Regions from separate parts of the Streptomyces sp. NPDC005799 genome, predicted to be linked through region 1. Evidence: riboswitches for the same ligand, from Rfam matches in the RefSeq annotation. Region 1 holds a riboswitch; the other holds the start of a gene.
What was found. A riboswitch is a leader RNA that binds a small molecule or an ion and turns the genes downstream of it on or off. The one in region 1 is predicted to bind ZMP and ZTP.
Positions count from the first base shown of each region.

Region 2: another riboswitch for ZMP and ZTP. It lies ahead of ABZ453_RS11995 (bifunctional 5,10-methylenetetrahydrofolate dehydrogenase/5,10-methenyltetrahydrofolate cyclohydrolase); the one in region 1 lies ahead of ABZ453_RS18510 (glycine hydroxymethyltransferase).

Region 1 covers NZ_JBEXXQ010000017.1:44,396-47,743, forward strand. The annotation lists gene ABZ453_RS18505 (hypothetical protein) at 1-320, shown strand, start outside; gene ABZ453_RS18510 (glycine hydroxymethyltransferase) at 400-1,851, opposite strand; ZMP/ZTP riboswitch at 1,895-1,984, opposite strand; gene rocD (ornithine--oxo-acid transaminase) at 2,104-3,309, shown strand.
Region 2 covers NZ_JBEXXQ010000010.1:21,963-25,310, reverse strand. The annotation lists gene ABZ453_RS12010 (nuclear transport factor 2 family protein) at 1-193, shown strand, start outside; gene ABZ453_RS12005 (MarR family transcriptional regulator) at 218-751, opposite strand; gene ABZ453_RS12000 (hypothetical protein) at 813-1,670, shown strand; ZMP/ZTP riboswitch at 1,675-1,758, shown strand; partial or broken gene ABZ453_RS11995 (bifunctional 5,10-methylenetetrahydrofolate dehydrogenase/5,10-methenyltetrahydrofolate cyclohydrolase) at 1,782-2,628, shown strand; partial or broken gene ABZ453_RS11990 (hypothetical protein) at 2,629-2,943, opposite strand; partial or broken gene ABZ453_RS11985 (cbb3-type cytochrome c oxidase subunit I) at 2,952-3,348, shown strand, end outside.

The DNA of each region.
Region 1 (3,348 bases):
ATCCCGCGCCGGACGTCCAGGACGACGACATCCGCTGGCATCGGGCACCGCGCTCGGTGTTCGTCCGGCTGGAGCAGGAGAGGGTGCTCAGCGGGCTGGGCGGGGCGGGGCGCGCTGACGACGGGGGTGCCGAAGACGCGGCCGGGCGGGGGGCCGCTCGGGCGGAGTCCGGCCGGGACGGTGTCCGGTGGGCGGTTGCGGGGCTGGCCGTGGGGATCGCCGTCGGGGCGGGCGGCACCGTGCTGATACGCCGCGCGGCGGCCCGGCGAGATGCGGGGCCGCCGCGGGAGGAACCACGACAGGAGCTCATCGATCTGTGAAGGCCGACCTGTGAGAGCCGATCTCCGGGAGTCGCCGGTCCTTGACAACTCAAGAGGGTGCGTCGCGCGAGGGGCGCGTTCAGCCCAGGTCGATCTCCGGGTACAGCGGGAAGCCGGCCACGAGGTCGGTCGCGCGGTGGGAGATCTCGTCCGCGATCTTCGGGTCGAGGACGTGCTGGGCCTTGGACGGCGCGCCCGACTTGGTGGTGCCGGGCTCCGCCGTGGTCAGGACACGGTCGATGAGGCCGGCGACCTCGTCCATCTCGGCGGTGCCCAGTCCGCGGGTGGTCAGGGCGGGGGTGCCGACGCGGATGCCGGAGGTGTACCAGGCGCCGTTCGGGTCGGCGGGGATGGCGTTGCGGTTGGTGACGATGCCGGACTCCAGCAGCGCGGCCTCGGCCTGACGGCCGGTGAGGCCGTAGGAGGTGGCGACGTCGATCAGGTTGAGGTGGTTGTCCGTGCCGCCGGTGACGAGGGTGGCGCCGCGTCGCATCAGGCCGTCCGCCAGCGCACGGGAGTTGTCGACGATGCGCTGGGCGTAGTCCTGGAACGAGGGCTGCCGGGCCTCGGCGAGGGCGACGGCCTTGGCTGCCATCACGTGCGGGAGCGGGCCGCCGAGCACCATCGGGCAGCCGCGGTCGACCTGGTCCTTGAGGGAGTCGTCGCACAGCACCATGCCGCCGCGCGGGCCGCGCAGTGACTTGTGGGTGGTGGTGGTGACGATCTGGGCGTGCGGGACCGGGTCGAAGTCGCCGGTCAGCACCTTGCCCGCGACCAGACCGGCGAAGTGCGCCATGTCCACCATCAGGGTCGCCCCGACCTCGTCGGCGATCTCCCGCATGATCCGGAAGTTCACGAGGCGTGGGTAGGCGGAGTAGCCGGCGACGATGATCAGCGGCTTGAAGTCGCGGGCGGACGCGCGCAGCGCCTCGTAGTCGATCAGGCCGGTGGCCGGGTCGGTGCCGTAGGAGCGCTGGTCGAACATCTTGCCGGAGATGTTCGGGCGGAAGCCGTGGGTCAGATGGCCACCGGCGTCCAGGGACATGCCGAGCATGCGCTGGTTGCCGAAGGCCTGCCGCAGTTCGGCCCAGTCGGCCTCGCTGAGGTCGTTGACCTGGCGGACGCCGGCCTTCTCCAGGGCGGGGGTCTCGACGCGCTGGGCGAGCACGGACCAGAAGGCGACGAGGTTGGCGTCGATGCCGGAGTGCGGCTGGACGTAGGCGTGCCGGGCGCCGAAGAGTGCCTTGGCGTGGTCGGCGGCGAGGGACTCGACGGTGTCCACGTTGCGGCAGCCGGCGTAGAAGCGGCGGCCGATGGTGCCCTCGGCGTACTTGTCGCTGAACCAGTTGCCCATCGCGAGCAGGGTGGCCGGGGAGGCGTAGTTCTCGGAGGCGATCAGCTTGAGCATCTCGCGCTGGTCGGCGACCTCCTGGCCGATGGCGTCGGCCACGCCGGGCTCGACGGCGCGGATCACGTCGAGGGCTGCGCGGAAGGCGGTGGACTCGGTGGAGAGGGGCTGCTGCTCTGTCATGTCGTCGGCCTCCGGGTGGCGTGGCTTGAAGCGTTCACGGTTCACGGTTGGCCCAGGCGCACGGCACTCGCTCACTCGCAGGCCGCTCCCCGATGGTCGGTCCCATCCCAGCGCGCCAGTCACGGCCCGTCGGCCAGCCTACCGGCCGTGCCGCACGCGTGAGATCCCACGTCCACCATGCGAGCGAGGATAGGAAGGGGGCCACACCGTCGACCTCACCACCGTCCCCTCTCGGCACCGTCTGGAGATCCCGTGACCGCTACGGAGACACTCATCGCCGCCGCCGACGCGCACAGCGCGCACAACTACCACCCGCTGCCCGTGGTCGTCGCCTCGGCCGACGGCGCCTGGATGACGGATGTGGAGGGGCGGCGCTATCTGGACCTGCTGGCCGGCTACTCCGCCCTCAACTTCGGCCACCGCAACCGACGGCTGCTGGAAGCGGCGAAGGCTCAGCTGGACCGGGTGACGCTCACCTCGCGGGCGTTTCACCACGATCGGTTCGCCGCGTTCTGCGAGCAGCTCGCAGAGCTGTGCCGCATGGAGATGGTGCTGCCGATGAACACGGGCGCCGAGGCGGTGGAGACCGCGGTGAAGACGGCCCGGAAATGGGGCTACCGGGTCAAGGGCGTGCCCGCGGAGATGGCGAAGATCGTCGTCGCGGGCAACAACTTCCACGGCCGTACGACGACCCTCATCAGCTTCTCGACCGACACGGAGGCCCGGGCCGACTACGGGCCGTACACGCCGGGCTTCGAGATCGTGCCGTACGGGGATGTGACGGCGATGCGTTCGGCGGTCACGGAGAACACGGTGGCCGTGCTGCTGGAGCCGATCCAGGGCGAGGCGGGGGTGCTGGTGCCGCCTGCGGGATATCTGCGGGCGGTGCGGGAGCTGACGCGGGAGCGGGATGTGCTGTTCGTCGCCGACGAGATCCAGTCGGGGCTGGGACGGACGGGGCGGACCTTCGCGTGCGAGCACGAGGGCGTGGTGCCCGACATGTATGTGCTCGGAAAGGCGCTGGGCGGCGGAATCGTGCCGGTGTCGGCGGTGGTGTCGAGCGCGGCGGTGCTCGGGGTGTTCCGGCCCGGGGAACACGGGTCGACGTTCGGCGGGAATCCGCTGGCCTGTGCGGTGGCACTGGAGGTGATCGCGATGCTGCGGACGGGCGAGTTCCAGGCACGGGCGGCGGAGCTGGGCGGGCATCTGCACCGGGAACTGGGGGCGTTGGCCGGGACGGGCCGGCTGACCGCGGTGCGCGGACGGGGTCTGTGGGCCGGCGTCGACGTCCATCCGCGCCACGGCACCGGTCGCGAGGTGTCCGAGAAGCTGATGGACCGGGGTGTGCTGGTCAAGGACACCCATGGCGCGACGATCCGGATCGCGCCGCCGCTGGTCATCACCGAGGAGGACCTGGACTGGGGCCTGGCCCGCCTGCGGGACGTGCTCGGCGAGTGAGACGCCCTCCATCGACGCCGGCGCCACCACGCACGACCG
Region 2 (3,348 bases), on a different contig from region 1:
CGCGCTGTTCGAGGACATCTACAGCCGGGACATGACGCACCGGGTCGACCAGTGCATCGTCCAGGGCGACCACGCCGCCTACAGCCAGTCGTGCGAGTACGCGGACGGGACCCGGGTCCTGGCCGAGTCGATGATCACGCTGCGGGACGGGAAGATCGCCGAGGAAATCCTGATCCAGGCATGGGACGAGTAGGAGCCGGAACCGCGAGGGTCCAGGTCAGCTCCCGGTTGACCTGGACCTTTTCGGCTCGAGCGGCTCTGGGCCTGACTCGGCGGCGACGACCAGCCTCCGCAGCAGGTCGGCCAGTGTCCGCTGTTCTTCTGCGGTCAGTACGGAGAGCAGCGCGACCTCGCCCGCTTCCTCCGACGCGGCATGCTGCTCGAAGGCGGCGTCCCCTGCCTCGGTGAGCCGCACCCGCACCCGCCGGCGGTCGCCCTCCTCGTGGGTACGGCGGATCAGGCCCGCCTCCTCCAGCGGTCCCAGCCGGGCCGACAGCGCGCCCCGGGTCAGCCCCAGCCGGTCGGCGAGCTGTGACGGGCTCGCGGTGTAGGGCGGGCCGAGCCGGCGCAGGGTGAGCAGCACCTTGTACTGCCAGTGCCGCAGCCCGTCGGAGTCGAGCATCTCGCGCCGGGCCTTGGACGCGTGCCGGGACAGGATGGCCAGGCGGACGAAGATCGCCTCCTTCACCGGGTCCATCCAGTCGAGCTCCTTCACCCAATCCTCGACATGCCGGTCCGCCGAGTCCTCCATCGTCTGTCTCCCGCAGTGGTTTTCTTGTGGATGGTTTTCTGCATAACTACCTTCTCTCGTCATGACGAACGCGACGAGCGCTTTGCGCACATCCGTCACCATCGACGAACTGATCGCCTCCGCACAGGAGTTGTCCCTCGCCGGCCGCTGGCCCAGAGCCCTGCGGCTGCTGGACTCGGCCGTTCCCGACAACCGGGCGGACCGAGCCCGGCTCGCCCGGGCGGCCGCCGAAGTCGCCCTGGAGAGCGACTGGTTCACGGGCAGCGACATCGCCGGGCCCCGCCTCGAGACCGCGGCCGAACTGCTGCCCGAGGCCGACTGGGACCTCGGCTTCGCACGGCTGCGGCACACCTACGGCCGTCTGCTGGTCGTCGACGGCACCCCGCACCTCGGCCCCGAGGGAAAGGACCCCGAGGTCCTCGCAGGGCTCAGGCGGCAGGCGCGGGACCTGCGCGACGGCGCGCCCGACGAGGTGCGAGGCGGCTGGGCCTCGATGTACCTGGGGCTGATCACCGACAACCTCTTCGCCGACCTCGCCGCCGCGCCGGCCCACTACGCGGCCGCCCTGGCGGCCGGGGAGTCCGGCCCCGATCCGCTGCTGGCCCGGGAGGCACTGCGGCACCTCGGCATGCACGACCACGACGGCGGGAACCACGAGCGCGCCCTCGAACGCTGGCGGCGGGCCACCGCGCTCGGCGCCGGCGCGGGCCTCGTCGCGGGCACGCTGTCCCAGCAGCTGCTGCTGGCCGTGGTGGCGCGCGCCACGGGTGACGAGGCCGGGGCCAGGGCCCTTGCGTCCGAGGTCGCCCGCTGGGCCGGCGCCGTCGGTGCCGGGCGTCTGCACGCCCAGGCGTCCGGCTTCCTCGACGGTGTCGACCCGACGGCGGCCCCGCCGGTGCGGGAGGAGCCGGTCGGCTAGGCTCGTGGCGGGCCGTGACTGGCGCTTGGGTGGAGCACCACCGGGGAGCGGCCGCGAACAGTCGATGCCGTGCGCCTGGGCGATCCCGTCACACCGGCCCAGGAGTGGATCATGTCGCAGGCCCGGCTCATGAAAGGCACCGCGCTCGCGGGGCGCATCGTCGAGGACACCGCCAAGAAGGCGGCCGAGCTCACCGCACGCACGGGAACGGCGCCCTGTCTCGCGACCGTTCTGGTTGGCGAGGACACTGCCTCCGTCACCTACGTCCGTATGAAGCAGAACCGCTGCCGCAAGTCCGGCATCGAGTCCCGGCATGTCGCCCTGCCGGCCGCCACGACCACCGGAACTCGTCGCCGCGCTGCGGCAGTTGTCCGCCGATCCCACCGTGCACGGCATCCTGCTGCAGCATCCGGTGGGTGAACACGTCGACGAGCGGGCCGCTTTCGAGGCGATCGCGCCCGAGAAGGACGTCGACGGCGTCACCTTCGCCTCGTTCGCCACGATGAGCTTCGGCCTGCCGGGGTTCGTCTCGTGCACGCCCGGCGGGATCATGCGGCTCCTCGACGAGTACGGCGTCGATCCCGCCGGCCGACGCGCCGTCGTCGTGGGCCGCAGTGCCATCCTGGGCAAGCCGGTCGGCATGCTGCTGCTCGCCCGCGACGCGACGGTGACGTACTGCCACTCGCGCACCGCCGACCTGTCGTCGGTGGTGCGCGAGGCGGACATCGTGGTCGCCGCGGTGGGCCGGCCGCGGCTCGTCCGGGGCGAGGACATCAAGCCCGGCGCCGTCGTGATCGACGCCGGGTACAACCCGGGCAACGTGGGCGACGTCGACTTCGACTCCGCCGTGGAGCGGGCCGGGCTCATCACCCCGGTGCCCGGCGGCGTCGGCCCGATGACCATCGCCACGCTGCTGGAGCAGACCGTCGACGCCGCCGCCCGGCAGCTCGGGGTGTGATCAGCGCATCCAGGCGCTGTACGACATCACGTCGCCGGCCTTGACACCGTATTCGGGATCGGCCCGGGAGAAGGTGGTCTCCAGGCCCAGTACGGCACCCTCGGACGGGTCCATGATCAGCATCATGCGGGTGCCGGATCCGTCGTACACGTAGGCCTGTCCGCGCCGCCCGAGCCGGTCGGTGATCTCGCCGACCGGCCGCAGTCCCCGGGTGCCGGCCAGCAGCCTGACGAGGGTGGCGTTCTCACGGGCACCCAGGGTCCAGTGGTCGAGCAGGTCGGCGACGGCGTGGAGGAGTTCCGGGGTCGTCAGGGCTGTGCGGCATGTTCGCCGGATTCCACTTCTGGTGGCCCAAGTTCACGGGCAGGATGCTCGACGAGCGGCTCGGGAAGATCACGTTCTGGACGCTGTCCACCGGCTTCCATGGCACCTTCCTGGTCCAGCACTGGCTAGGCGCGCAGGGCATGCAGCGCCGTATACCGGACTACCTGGCGGCCGAGGGGTTCACCACGCTCAACACGGTCTCGACCATCTCCTCGTTCCTGTTGGGCTCCTCGATGCTCCCGTTCCTCTACAACGTCTGGAAGACCGCCAGGTACGGCGAGAAGGTCGAGGTCGACGCCCCGTGGGGCTACGGCCGCTCCCTGGAGTGGGCGACCTCCTGCCCGCCGCCACGGCACAACTTCGTCCAACTCCCCCGCATCCGCAGTCAATCCCCGG